Regions from separate parts of the Acidovorax sp. KKS102 genome, predicted to be linked through region 1. Evidence: predicted binding sites of a transcription regulator. Region 1 holds the regulator's gene; each other region holds the start of a gene.
What was found. The regulator FNR, encoded in region 1, switches genes on or off when oxygen is low (the NO sensors DNR and NnrR bind a similar motif). The targets are predictions, from matches to a motif close to TTGATNNNNATCAA.
Positions count from the first base shown of each region.

Region 1 (4,165 bases):
CAGCGGTCGAACACGCGCCCACACGGAGCGACCCGCCTGCTCCACCCAGGCGGGCTGGCGCGACTGCACCATCATCATGAGCCCCCAGGCCATCACCGCCACGTGCATCAGCGTCCAGGCGGGACGCAGCGCGGTGGTCTGCTGGGTCAGCCATGCCAGACTGTCCATGGCCAAGGCCGCCAATGCACCGGCGCTGGCATAGCCCACCAGGCGCCCCGCATGAAAGGCCACGGTGCGCTGCAGTACGCCGCCACGCGGCGCCCAGCGCACCACCCGCTCGGCACTGCCCTCCGCCAGTGGCGCGCCGCCCTGCCCCACGAGCGCTCCACAGGGCGCGGAGCACATGGCCAGGCAGTGGGACCCGCCAGCGAGTCCCATGAGCAGAGCAGTCCAGCCGACCGTGGCAAGCATAGGTATCAGATGATGCGCGAAAACCGGGCGCGGTTGCGGTCTGCCTGCAGATAGCGGTCAAAAACCATGGCGATGCCCCGCACGAAGAACCAACCGGTCGCAGTCACTTCAATGCCCTCTGGCCCAACGCGCACCAGCCCTTGCTCCTGCATGCCTTCCAATTGGGCCAACTCCGCCGCGAAATACTGGCGGAAGTCGATCAGCCATGCCTGCTCCATCGGCTCGAACAGCAGTTCCCCCTGGCACATCAGGGCCATGATGGCCGCACGGCGCACCAGGTCGTCGCGCGTGAGCGCCAGCCCCCGCACCACGGGCAACCGCCCCTGGTCCAGAAAGTCGTAGTACTCATCCAGCGTCTTGGAGTTCTGGCTGTAGGTTGCCCCCACACGGCCAATGGCCGATACGCCCAGGCCGATCAAATCGCAGTCCGGCTGCGTGCTGTAGCCCTGGAAATTGCGGTGCAGGCGCCCCTGGCGCTTGGCCACGGCCAGTGCATCGGTGGGCAGCGCAAAGTGGTCCATGCCCACGTACACGTATCCAGCATCCATGAAGGCATCGAGCGAGCGCGACAACATGGAGAGCTTGCTCGCGCCCGTGGGCAACTCCGCAGAGATGATGCGGCGCTGTGGCTTGAAACGCTCTGGCAGGTGCGCGTAGGCATACAGCGCGATGCGGTCAGGCCGCAGTTGCGCCACCTGGGCCAGCGTGCGGTCAAAAGACTCGGGCGTCTGGCGCGGCAGGCCGTAGATCAGATCCACATTCACCGAGTCAAAGCCCAACGAACGCGCAGATTCGACCAGCGCAAACACCTGCTCGGCAGGCTGGATGCGGTGCACAGCCTTCTGCACTTCGGCATCAAAGTCCTGCACGCCAAAACTCAGCCGGTTAAAACCCAGCTCAGCCAACAGTGCAAGACGCTCTGCATTGACGGTGCGAGGATCCACCTCGATCGAGTATTCCCCCCCAGGCGCCAGCGTGAAGCTGCGCTTGAGCATGGCCATCAGCTCCCGCAATCCATCATCGGATAGGAAGGTGGGCGTGCCACCGCCCAGGTGCAGTTGACTCACCACCTGTCCTACGCCACAGTGCGCGGTGTGCAGGTCGATCTCGCGGCTCAGGTAGCGCAAGTAGACCTCGGCGCGGTCATGGTGCTTGGTGATGATCTTGTTGCAGGCACAGTAGTAGCACAAGGATTCGCAAAACGGGATGTGCACGTACAGGGACAGCGGCATGGCCTTGGCCAGCGTGCCCGAGCGGCGCTGTTGCAGCGCCAGCACATAGTCTTCCTGACCAAACGCCTCCACGAAACGGTCGGCAGTTGGATAGGATGTATAGCGGGGCCCTGGCACGTCAAAGCGGCGCAGAAGGTCTGGCGAAACAGCAGTCATGGGGAAATTTCCTTGCGTACACCTTGACTGTGCCGTAGGCTCCGGGACATGTCCTTGACCTGCATCAAGTGAACCCGCAAGCGATACGGCGACAATTTGATGAAGGTCAGCCGCTTGCCCGCGCTCTGTATTCAGGTTCGTGTACGGCAAGCGCGATATGCTTGACCGCTAACCCAAGCCCATGTGTCTATGAACCCGCTCACCATCAAAGTCGCCTGCTCCAACTGCAACCTCCGCGAGCTGTGCATGCCCGTGGGCTTGAACGAAGAGCAACTGCAGCGCATTGACGAGGTCGTTGCTGTCCGCCGCAAGGTCAAGCGCGGCGGCACGCTGTTTCGCAATGGCGAGTCCTTCACGTCCCTGTACGCCATCCGCACCGGTTTTTTCAAGACCTGTGTAGCCACCGAAGACGGGCGCGATCAAGTCACGGGCTTCCAGATGGCGGGCGAGATCATCGGGCTGGACGGCATCGTGAACGACCACCATACCTGTGACGCGGTGGCCCTTGAGGATGCCGAGGTCTGCGTCATGCCTTTCGACCGCATAGAAGAACTCTCCCGCGAAGTCACGGCCCTGCAGCACCACGTGCACAAGATCATGAGCCGCGAGATCGTGCGCGAACATGGTGTGATGCTGCTGCTGGGCAGCATGCGTGCCGAGGAGCGCCTGGCGGCCTTCTTGCTCAACCTGGTGCAGCGCCTGCATGCACGGGGTTTCTCGCAATCAGAACTGGTGCTGCGCATGACGCGCGAAGAGATCGGAAGCTACCTGGGCCTCAAACTTGAAACAGTGAGCCGCACCTTCTCCAAGTTTGTGGAAGAAGGCATCGTGGAAGTCAAACAGCGCCATGTGCGCATCCTCGACACCGATGCCCTGCGACGCATTGTGAACAGCCAGCAGACCTGCCACTGATTACGGCCCCTCGTCGGCTGAGAGTCGGGGCCGTACCAAAGTCCGCCGGTCCCTTTTAAAACGGCATGCAGCGCATGCCCGCATGAACGGCGAAAAAGGCTCAGGAGCAAGACGACGATGTCTTGCGGCAATCGTCAGGGCGCTCCCCGTCGGGCACGGGACAGCGGTTGACCTCAAACGGGGACATGGACAGTAGCGTGGTCAATGCGCTGGTGGCCATGGTGATGGCCCAGAACACAAAAAATGCGAGGGTGTACACCCCCTGCCTCGACAGCGCCAGAGGCTGCCCGAACCAGTGCAGGTCCTGGGGGTCCACCATGGCAAAAACCAGCATCTCCAGCACACCCGCCATCAAAAAGGCGGGCCATGCAATCCACATCAGGCGTTGCGTCCACATATAGGTTCTGTCTCCTGGTGCTGCCGGGGTCGCCAGCGTGTGCGACCCTGGGGTTTCAGCGTGGTTGGTCTTGCACAGGGGTGGCCGCATGGTTGCGGGCCTTGAGGGCCGGCGCCAGACTCTTTTCCGGCGCCACCAGTGTCTTGTTGATTTCGATGCCTTGGCGGTAGTAGTCCTCCGCCACCACGGGGTCGGGCCGCGAAATCGCCAGCCACAGCGTCACAAAGCCCGCCACGATCACGATCAGAGGCCCGGCAATCACCAGCCACACATGGCCAAACTTCCACCAGGGTACGGTTGCCGCCGGGGTTGCAATGGCAGGGTTTGAAGACATGGTGCTTTACTCCTCAACAATATCGGTCAAAGTGCGGCCCTGAAGGGCCCCACCGGAATACCGCTCAGCGCGGTACAAGGAACACGGATTTCTCCGTGACATGGGCCGCTGCTCCTACGGCCTGCACATCAAACTGAACGGCGTGCGATCCGGGCGTGGCGGAACCATAAGGAATCTGCAACCGCACGGCCACCCAGCGAGACTCTGCCGCGCCAATGTCCACTTCAGCCTCGGAAGCCACTTCGAGCCCCTCCAGGCCCCGCGCACTGATGCGATAACGCTGCTCGCCCTCGGTGGCATTCATGATCTGCAGCCGGTAAATGTTCTCCAGCTTGCCACCTGCCACGATGCGCGAGAGCGCAGCGCGGTCCCGCACCACATCCACCTTCAGCGGCGTGCGCACCACCAGGCTGGCCAACATGGCCACGCACAGGGTGACCAGCACGGCGCTGTAGATCAGCACGCGGGGGCGCAGCACGCGGCGCAACATCTGCGACTGCGTCCAGTGCTTGGCCACGCCGTTCTGGGTCGAATAACGGATGAGCCCACGCGGGTACTGCATCTTGTCCATCACGGTGTTGCAGGCGTCCACACACAGGCCACAGCCGATGCATTCGTACTGCAAGCCCTTGCGGATGTCGATGCCCACGGGACAGACCTGCACACACAGCGAGCAGTCAATGCAATCGCCCAGCCCCTGGGCTTTGTAGTCGATGTTCTTCT
Region 1 covers NC_018708.1:3,393,202-3,397,366, forward strand. The annotation lists gene C380_RS15540 (sulfite exporter TauE/SafE family protein) at 1-411, opposite strand, end outside; gene hemN (oxygen-independent coproporphyrinogen III oxidase) at 417-1,799, opposite strand; gene fnr (fumarate/nitrate reduction transcriptional regulator Fnr) at 1,989-2,711, shown strand; gene C380_RS15555 (hypothetical protein) at 2,812-3,108, opposite strand; gene C380_RS15560 (FixH family protein) at 3,164-3,442, opposite strand; gene ccoG (cytochrome c oxidase accessory protein CcoG) at 3,507-4,165, opposite strand, start outside.

Region 2 (4,165 bases), 660 kb from region 1:
GCACGTCGCGGCCATTGGTGGGGTTGGTGTAACGCACTGCGGCGTGGCCGGGGCTCAGCGTGGCGGGGTGGCCCTCGGCTTCCAGCGCCAGTTGTTCGTTGAGGGCCTTGTCGGTGTCCACCCAGCGGTAGGCCAGCATGGGGGTGACGGGCTGGTCCTGCAGTTGCGACACCGGGCGCAGGCCCGGATGCGCCCACAGTCGTTCGGAGCGTGAGAGCATGGGCGTGATCCGCTCTGCCGGGCTGATGGCGTCGCGCCCCACCTCGAAGAACTGGGACTCGGTGTAGTAGGCGAACGGAATGTCCAGCCCGTCGATCCAGGCCATGGGCTTGTCGGCCGCGTTGTGGTGGGCGTGCCAGTTCCACCCGCCCTGGGGCAGGAAGTCGCCGCGCGACATGCGCACCGAGTCGCCATTGACCACGGTCCACACCCCTTCGCCCTCCACGATGAAGCGGAACGCGTGCTGTGTGTGGCGGTGTTCGGGCGCGTCTTCGCCCGGCATCAGGTACTGGATGGCCGCCCACAGCGTGGGGGTGGCAAAGGGCCGCCCGCCCAGGGACGGGTTGGCCAGGGCGATGGCCCGGCGCTCGCCCCCGCGCCCCACGGGCACGATGCGGCCGGCTTCATCGGCCAGCGGCACCAGCCGGTCCCACCGCCACAGGTGGGCGCTGGCCTTGCTCTGCGGATGGGGGGGCATCAGGTCGCCGATCTGCGTCCACAGCGGCACCAGCATTTCCTGCTCAAAGCCACGGTACAGCTGCTCCAGCGCGGGGGTGGGCTCGGGCTGGCCAGGGGCCGCCACGGCGGACAGGCGAACGGGGGACGGTACGGGATCCATCTCGCTCATGGGAATTCCTTGGGTTGAATGTGGGGGTAGGGGCGAAGATCGATGGGGCAAGGCGCCCGGCCGGCTCAGTCGGCCAGGCAGTTGTCGACCTTCCAGCCATACAGCCACTCCATCGCGTCGTAAAAACGCTCAGGGCTGCGGCCCTTCCAGAGGTCGTTGCGCACCAGGCGCTCCACGCCCTGGGCGTGAAAGATGCGGCCCATTTCGCGTGCCGACAGCACCACGCGTGCCGTGCGGGCGACGCGCGAGCGCTCGTACAGCGACAGCGCCTGGGGGAAGTCGTGTTGGCAGCGCTTGAGAGCCTCGCCCAGCGTCACCGCGTCTTCCAGCGCCATGCAGGCGCCCTGGGCCAGGTACTGCAGGGTGGGGTGGGCGGCATCGCCCAGCAAGGTGGCACGGCCAAACGTCCACTGGCCGATGGGCTCGCGGTCGGCGGTGGCCCAGCGTTTCCAGCTCTTGGGCATGTCGATCAGCTGGTGGGCGCGCGGGCAGCAGTCGCGGTAGTAGCTCTGCACCTCTTCGCGGCTGCCCTCGCGCACGCCCCATTCCTCCTGCTCGCGGCTGTGGAAGGTCACGACCACGTTGTACTGCTCGCCGCCACGCAGCGGGTAGTGCACCAGGTGGTAGTTGGGGCCGACCCAGATGCTGGCGGCGTTCCAGCGCAGGTCTTCGGGGAAGTCGTTCTTTTCCACCACGGCGCGGTACACCACATGGCCCGACACGCGGGCGGCATCGCCGACGTATTGCTGGCGCACGACGGACTTCACGCCATCCGCACCAATCAGGGCCTGGCCCCGGTGCGCCACGCCATGCTGGTCGTACACGGTGACGGTGTCACCGGTTTGCTCCACGCGCTCGATGCGCGTGCCGGTCAGTGTCTCGATGTTGCCGTGCGCTTTGGCCCCTTCCAGCAGCGAGGTGTGGATGTCCGCGCGGTGGATCACGGCGTACGGGTTGCCAAAGCGCTGGCGAAAAGCCTCGCCCGTGGGGATGCGGCCGACCAGGTGTTCGTCCAGCGCGTCATGCATCACCATTTCGTCGGTGTAGACCGCGCGGGCCCGCGCCAGCTCGCCAATGCCCAGGGCGTCGAACGCGGCAAAAGCGTTGGGGCCCAGCTGGATGCCCGCGCCGATCTCGCCGAGCTGCGGAGCCTGCTCCAGCACCTTGACCGCATAGCCCTGGCGTGCCAGGGCCAGCGCTGCTGCCACGCCACCGATGCCGCCGCCAGCGACCAGGACGGGCGCCGTGGGAGTGTTCAAAACTGTCATTGCCGCTGTCTCCATCCGTTGTGCCACTGACGTGGATCAATAAGCCGTATACATATCAAAAGTACACTGATGATTAGTGTAGGGCCTAAAATGACCCGCATCAAGATCGGTAGAAACCCTAGATTCATGTCCGTAGAGATCGACAACCTTCCCGGTTTCCATATCCGCCGCCTGCAGCAGATTGCGGTGGCCGTGTTTCTGGAGGAGACGCAGGCCACGGGCATCACCCCCGTGCAATACGCCGCGCTGTACGCCGTGGGGCGCGAGCCGGGCATCGACCAGCGCACGCTGGCGCGCACCATTGGTTTTGATACCTCCACCATTGGCAGCGTGATCGACCGGCTGGAGTCGCGCGGGCTGATGCAGCGCAACGCCCACCCCGAAGACCGCCGCGTGCGGCTGCTGACCCTCACGCCCGAAGGCCAGCGTGTGCTGGAAGAGGTGGAGCCCGGCATGCTGCGCGCGCAGGAGCGCATGCTCGAACCCCTGGCGCCCGAGCAGCGCAAGGTGTTCATGGACATGCTGCGCACGCTGGTGCGGGGCAACAACGCGCTCAGCCGTGCGCCCAGCGAGCCGCTGGACGGACGCGCTGCACGGCGGGCCCGGTGACGCCATGGACTGGGACAACCTGCGCTACTTTCTGGAACTGGCCCGCGCCGGCACGCTGGTGGGAGCCGCGCGCCGCCTGGCCGTGGACCACACCACGGTGGCGCGCCGCCTGCAGGCGCTCGAAAAGCAGGTGGGCTCCGCCCTGTTTGCACGCGAGGCCGGCGGCCACCGGCTGACCGAGGCCGGGCGCGCGCTGCTGCCCCAGGTCGAGGCCATGGAGGCCGCCTTTCTGGCGGTGGAAAACGCCACACCCGGCGTGCGCCAGGGCCTGCATGGCCTGGTGCGCATCGGTACCACCGAGGGCTTCGGTAACCTGATCCTGGCGCCCCAGCTGGCCCGGTTTGCGCTGGACCACCCCGGCCTGGTGGTGGACCTGCTGGCGCTGCCGCGTTTGGTACACCTGTCGCGCCGCGAGGCGGACATCGTCATCTCGCTGGAACGCCCGGCGCGCGGTGCGGTGGTGGTCGTGAAGCTCACCGACTACGTGCTGCAACTGTATGGAGCGCGCAGCTACCTGCAGCGCCATGCCCCCATCCACACGCCAGACGACCTGCGGGGCCACACCTTCATCAGCTACGTGGACGATCTGCTGTTCAGCAAGGAACTGCAGATTCTGGACGAGCTGCACCGCCCCGCGCACTTCGCGCTGCGCAGCACCAGCATCCTCGCCCAGTACGAAGCCGCCCGCGTGGGGGCGGGGCTGGCAGTGCTGCCCGCCTTTGTGGCGGCGCAAGACCCGTCGCTGGTGCCCGTATTGCCAGGGGTGGCACGCTTTCAGCGCACCTTCTGGATGTCCATGCCGGGCGACAACAAACATGTGGCCCGCATGCAGGCTACCTGGGCGTTTTTGCGCGAAGCGGTGGCGGCGCAGCAAGGGTTGCTATTGCCGCCTGCGGATGGACAGTGAATTGCTTTTGCTACTGTATTAATAGCTGTTTGCGCTTTTGAGGTAAGCGCTAGAGGCCATTTTGGCTTGATATCGGAGGGCAAAGGATGGAAGTGAAGAATCAATCAGGATCTGAGTCTTGAACCCCTTGCCACATCCCAGACCGTTTCGAGTGCGCCAACGCGCAGCGGCGCTGATCCAGAGCGAAGGCCGCGTGCTGCTGCACCGGGTGGTGGGCGACGCTTTCTGGGCGTTGCCCGGCGGTGGCATCGATGCGGGGGAGACGGCGGCACAAGCCCTGGTCCGTGAACTGCAGGAAGAACTGGGCCAGCCCGTGGAGCCCGGCGCGCTGGCCTGTGTGGTGGAAAACTTCTTCACGTACGCAGGCACCGCGTACCACGAGATCGGGCTGTATCTGCACGCTACGCCGCTGCCCGGAAGCCTGTTGTTGTCGCGCCCGGGGCCCTATGCGGGCGTCGAAGGCTCGCGCGCGCTGGAGTTCGCGTGGTTCGGGCCGGACGAGCTGGAGGGCATTGATGTGCGGCCTGCATTTCT
Region 2 covers NC_018708.1:2,728,274-2,732,438, reverse strand. The annotation lists gene C380_RS12520 (cupin domain-containing protein) at 1-847, opposite strand, end outside; gene C380_RS12515 (3-hydroxybenzoate 6-monooxygenase) at 913-2,115, opposite strand; gene C380_RS12510 (MarR family winged helix-turn-helix transcriptional regulator) at 2,242-2,724, shown strand; gene C380_RS12505 (LysR family transcriptional regulator) at 2,729-3,631, shown strand; gene C380_RS12500 (NUDIX hydrolase) at 3,783-4,165, shown strand, end outside.
Region 2: C380_RS12515 (3-hydroxybenzoate 6-monooxygenase) is a predicted target of FNR. The motif match lies at 2,142-2,155, and genes of this name have one in related genera.

Region 3 (4,165 bases), 130 kb from region 1:
CTGGACGACTATGTGCAGCGCAGCCTGGCCGACTATCGCCGCCTGGCGCAGGACCTGGGGCTGCGGTCCTGGCCGCGTTGAAGCAGCCAGCGGGCCGGTTCGCCCAATGCGCATCAAGCGGGGTGGATAGTGAGCAGTGGCCGGCGCGCCGCGAACCGCTTGGACGCAACACGCTCCCGATAGGTCTGCGCATCAGCACGCACGGGGTTGTGACGAACCACCAGGCCAAACAAATCGTCCACCCCATGAGGAGCCACAACGCCAATGGAGTCATCCGGCCGCAGGAAGACACCCACGCAAGTAGCGACCTCTGGCCAGGTCGCCACTCCATCCTCCAGCGAAAGCAACGGAGCCACTGTCTGCCCAAGATGTTCAGCAAACCAGCGGTGTACTGTCGCCTGGTTGGTCACCTCCCAGGCCAAGGAGGGCATTACCTTCCTCAAATAGCTTTCGAACTCTGCGTCTTGCGTCGTACGAACTAGACCAGAGTCGAAATACACCACGTCCACGTCGTCCAGGGGCGTAGGCGCAGCAAAGCCGTGCAAATCATCTCAGACCAGGGAGCGCACGGCTCCCGCGCCTATGCACCATGAGTCCAACCCCAGTGAACGAACCGCACGCAGCGCTGCCATCAGCTTAGGCGATGCACCTACCAAGGCTGTCAGACGGCTATGTTTTACCGTCCAGGAACTACTTTGCTGATTCACAAGGCACGCGCTGACTGAAGGTGCGGTGGTTCAGAACAAGACAGCGGACGAGCCAACGTGCCGCCCAACATGAACACGTGGATGCAGGGTCATTTCTCCAGCCACCACTGAATCACCACCTTGGCCAGGAACCCCAGAAAACCCACGCCAAGGCCCAGGAAGAGCACGAACGTGCCAAAGCGCCCGGCCTTCGATTCCCAGGCCAGCTGCCCGATGATGAACAGCATGTAGGCAATGAACGCCCCCACCCCGTAGGTGAGGAAGAAGCCCGAGATCTGCGCCTCGGTAAATCCAAAAATCACAATGTCCCTCCTGGCCGACGCACAGAGGCATTCGGTACAGCGGGGGCCACCAAGTCACGCTCGGGCAGGCTGGAGGCATCCACCAGGTCGCGGTAGGCATGCCAGCTGGCGTGGCCCAGCATGGGCATCACAGCAATCAGGCCCAGCAGCAGCGAGCCCAGGCCCAGCAAGGTAAAGCCCAGGATGATGGCAGCCCAGAACGCCATCGGCAGCGGGTTGGTGATGACCGCCTGCCAGCCGGTGAGCACGGCCTGCAGCAACGTGGCGCGGCGGTCCAGCAGCAGCGGCATGGCCACCACGCTGGACGCAAAAATGGGCGCAGCCATCAGGCTGCCCAGCGCTAGCCAGATTTCAAACAACCAGCCGTCACGCGCCATGACCACATGGCGCAGAAAGTCGAGCGGCGTCTCGATGGGCACGGGCGCGAGCAAGGTGATGAGCGCCGCCGAGGTCATGACCCAGCCCGAGGCGGCCAGCGCCAGCAGCGCCCCGAACTGCAGCATGCACCAGTAGTCGCTGCCCCATTTGTTCACATGGCTGTTCTGCCAGTTGAGCCAGGTCTTGAGCACCACGCCCAGGTTAGCGGCCTCGCCACGCTCCAGCGCGCGGCTCAGCGCATACAGGCTGGTGGCCAGCACCGGCGCCACCACCAGAAACCCCGACAGCGCACCCGCCAGCAGCCAGAAGCGGTGATGCGCCACCGCAAAGATGGCAGCGCCAAACAGGGTGAGCGCCAGGCCATGCGCAAAACTGATCCAGCCCGCCCGCGCCATGTCGCGCCAGGCCAGCACCAGCCAGGTCATGGGCTGCATCAGGCCGATGGTGCGGATGGCAGGTAATGGTGGGGGAGTACGGGGCATGGTGAGAGGGGTCGCTGAGCGACGATGGAGTGTGACCTGATCGGGCCGCAGCTTCAACCGCCGCGCGCCCAAACCTTGACCTGAGGCAAGAAACCGAACCCTGTAGAACCCGTCAGGCCAACAGCCGGCACAGCGCGGTAAGGCTGTCCACCGTGGCGTGGGGCGGTGTGTCGTCGTGCGGCCAGGGGTGGTTGGCACTGTTGATCCACACCGCCTGCATGCCCGCGTTCAGCGCGCCCTGCGCATCCAGTGTGGCGTCGTCGCCCACGTGCAGCACCTCGTGGGGCAGCACATCCACGGCCGTGGCGGCCGCATGGAAGATGCGCACATCGGGCTTGGCGATGCCAAAGTCCGACGCGCTGATGCTGTGGCGAAAGTAGTGGCCGATGCCAATGCGGTGGATATCGGCATTGCCGTTGGACACCGCCACCACCGGGTAGCGCGCTGACAAGAAAGCCAGCGTGTCGTGCGCATCGTCAAACAGCTCCACCCGCTGCCGCTCGGCAAAGAACAAATCAAACGCCGGTTCGGCCAGCGCGGGCTCGTCACCGGCCTGTGTCAGCGCCAGCCGGATGGACTCGCGCCGCAGTGCGCTCAGGTCGCCCTTCAGGTCGGGGCGCAGGGTCACCATCTGGTTGCGGATGGCGCGCAGCGCCTCGGTGTCCGAGAACAATGCCGCCGTGGCGGGCGCATGGTGGGTCAGCCAGTCCAGCAGCACACTTTCGGCCCGCGTGATGGTGGGCCAGATGGGCCAGAGCGTGTCGTCCAGATCGATGGAGATCGCGCGGATGCGGGAGGTGTCCAGAGAGGGGTTTGGCACAGGGCGCACCTGAAGGATGAAGGCGGAAAAAGAGGCCCCGGCGATGCACCGGGGCGAGGGCCGCAAAGCATACCGCAGGCCTTTGCGCCGTGCACTGCGTTCAACCGGGGTCTGGAGCGCCCGCAGGCCCCAACGACGATCCGCGCACCACCAGCAGCCCGGGCAGTAGGCTCTCGCGCGCAGGGCCTTCCAGGCCGTTGATGCGCTCCAGCAGGCACTGCGCCGCGCGTTGTCCGATGGCATCGGTGGGCTGGGCCACCGCGCTCAGGCCAGGCCGGATCAGCGACGCCCATTCAGGGTCGTCAAAGCCCACAAAGCCCAGCTGTTGTCCAAACGTCCACCCCATGCGCGAGACGGCTGCAGCCACCCGCAGCGTGACCACCGAATTGCCCGCCACCACCGCGCAGCGCTCGCCGGGCAGGGCCTGCCGCAGCAGATCGGTGAGTGCCTGGTCCAGCACCTCGTCGCCCTGCTCCGCCGCCAGCTCCAGCACCGTGCCGCGCACCGCCGAGCGCTTGGAGGACACCAGCGCACGAAAGGCCTCTGTGCGCTCGATGCGGGAACTCACGCCCAGCAAGGGCTGGGTGATGTAGAGCAGGCGCTGCCAGCCTTGCTGCTGCAGGTGGGCGCAGGCTTCGCGCATGGCGCCCTGGTTGTCCAACGAGACGAAGTCTGCCGCCAGCCCGGCGTGGCGCCGGTCCACCAGCACGGCGGGTTTGCCGTGCAAGGTGTTCACATCCGCCTGCCCCTCGCCCTGCCCCAGCGTGTTGAGGATGAAACCGTCCACCTGGTAGCTGGCCAGCGCGTCGATGGCCGCGCGCTCGCGCTCGCGGTCGTTGCCCAGGTTGAACAGCATGACCAGGTAGCCAGCGTCCTGGCAGGCCTTCTCGGCGCCTCGCAAAACGGCCACCGAATAGGGGTTGGTGATGTCGGCCACCACCAGGCCAATGAGGCGCGAGCGGCCATGACTCAGCGCCTGGGCCATGGGACTGGGCACGTAGGCCAGCTTAGCGATGGCAGCCTCGACGCGCGCCGCAATGTCGGGGCTGAGCAGGCGTTCGCGGTGGTTGAAGTAGCGCGACACCGTGGCCTTGGACACACCTGCCTCGGCCGCCACATCGGCGATGGTGGGACGGGCGCGCAGCGTGGCGGAGGGTGCGGGTGTCGGCGGGCTCATGCTGGTAAGAACCTGTTCGAAATTTTTTCAGGGTCGCACAAGTGCCTTGCCGGGATGGGGTGCAAGGCGCGGGGTGCAGCCAATAGCCCGTGCTATTGGCAAGCGCCGCAACGCCGCAGACCGCCCGGCAAGGCACTTGCCCGCGAGGGTTGGAGTGAAATCGGGCGATTGGACGCCCCGGCCGCTTGCATGGGCACGAGCCCATGCGGCGCACCCGAAGCATCCACTCATCCCGATTGCACTCCAATGCGATCCCTGAAAAGATTTTGAACAGGTTCTAAGGTGTTGTACACGGCGGC
Region 3 covers NC_018708.1:3,519,688-3,523,852, forward strand. The annotation lists gene C380_RS16155 (tripartite tricarboxylate transporter substrate-binding protein) at 1-81, shown strand, start outside; gene C380_RS16160 (nucleotidyltransferase family protein) at 114-545, opposite strand; gene C380_RS16165 (DUF2788 domain-containing protein) at 797-1,009, opposite strand; gene C380_RS16170 (DUF2189 domain-containing protein) at 1,006-1,869, opposite strand; gene C380_RS16175 (HAD-IA family hydrolase) at 1,982-2,689, opposite strand; gene C380_RS16180 (LacI family DNA-binding transcriptional regulator) at 2,790-3,866, opposite strand; gene C380_RS16185 (D-glycerate dehydrogenase) at 4,094-4,165, opposite strand, start outside.
Region 3: C380_RS16170 (DUF2189 domain-containing protein) is a predicted target of FNR. The motif match lies at 1,945-1,958, and genes of this name have one in related genera.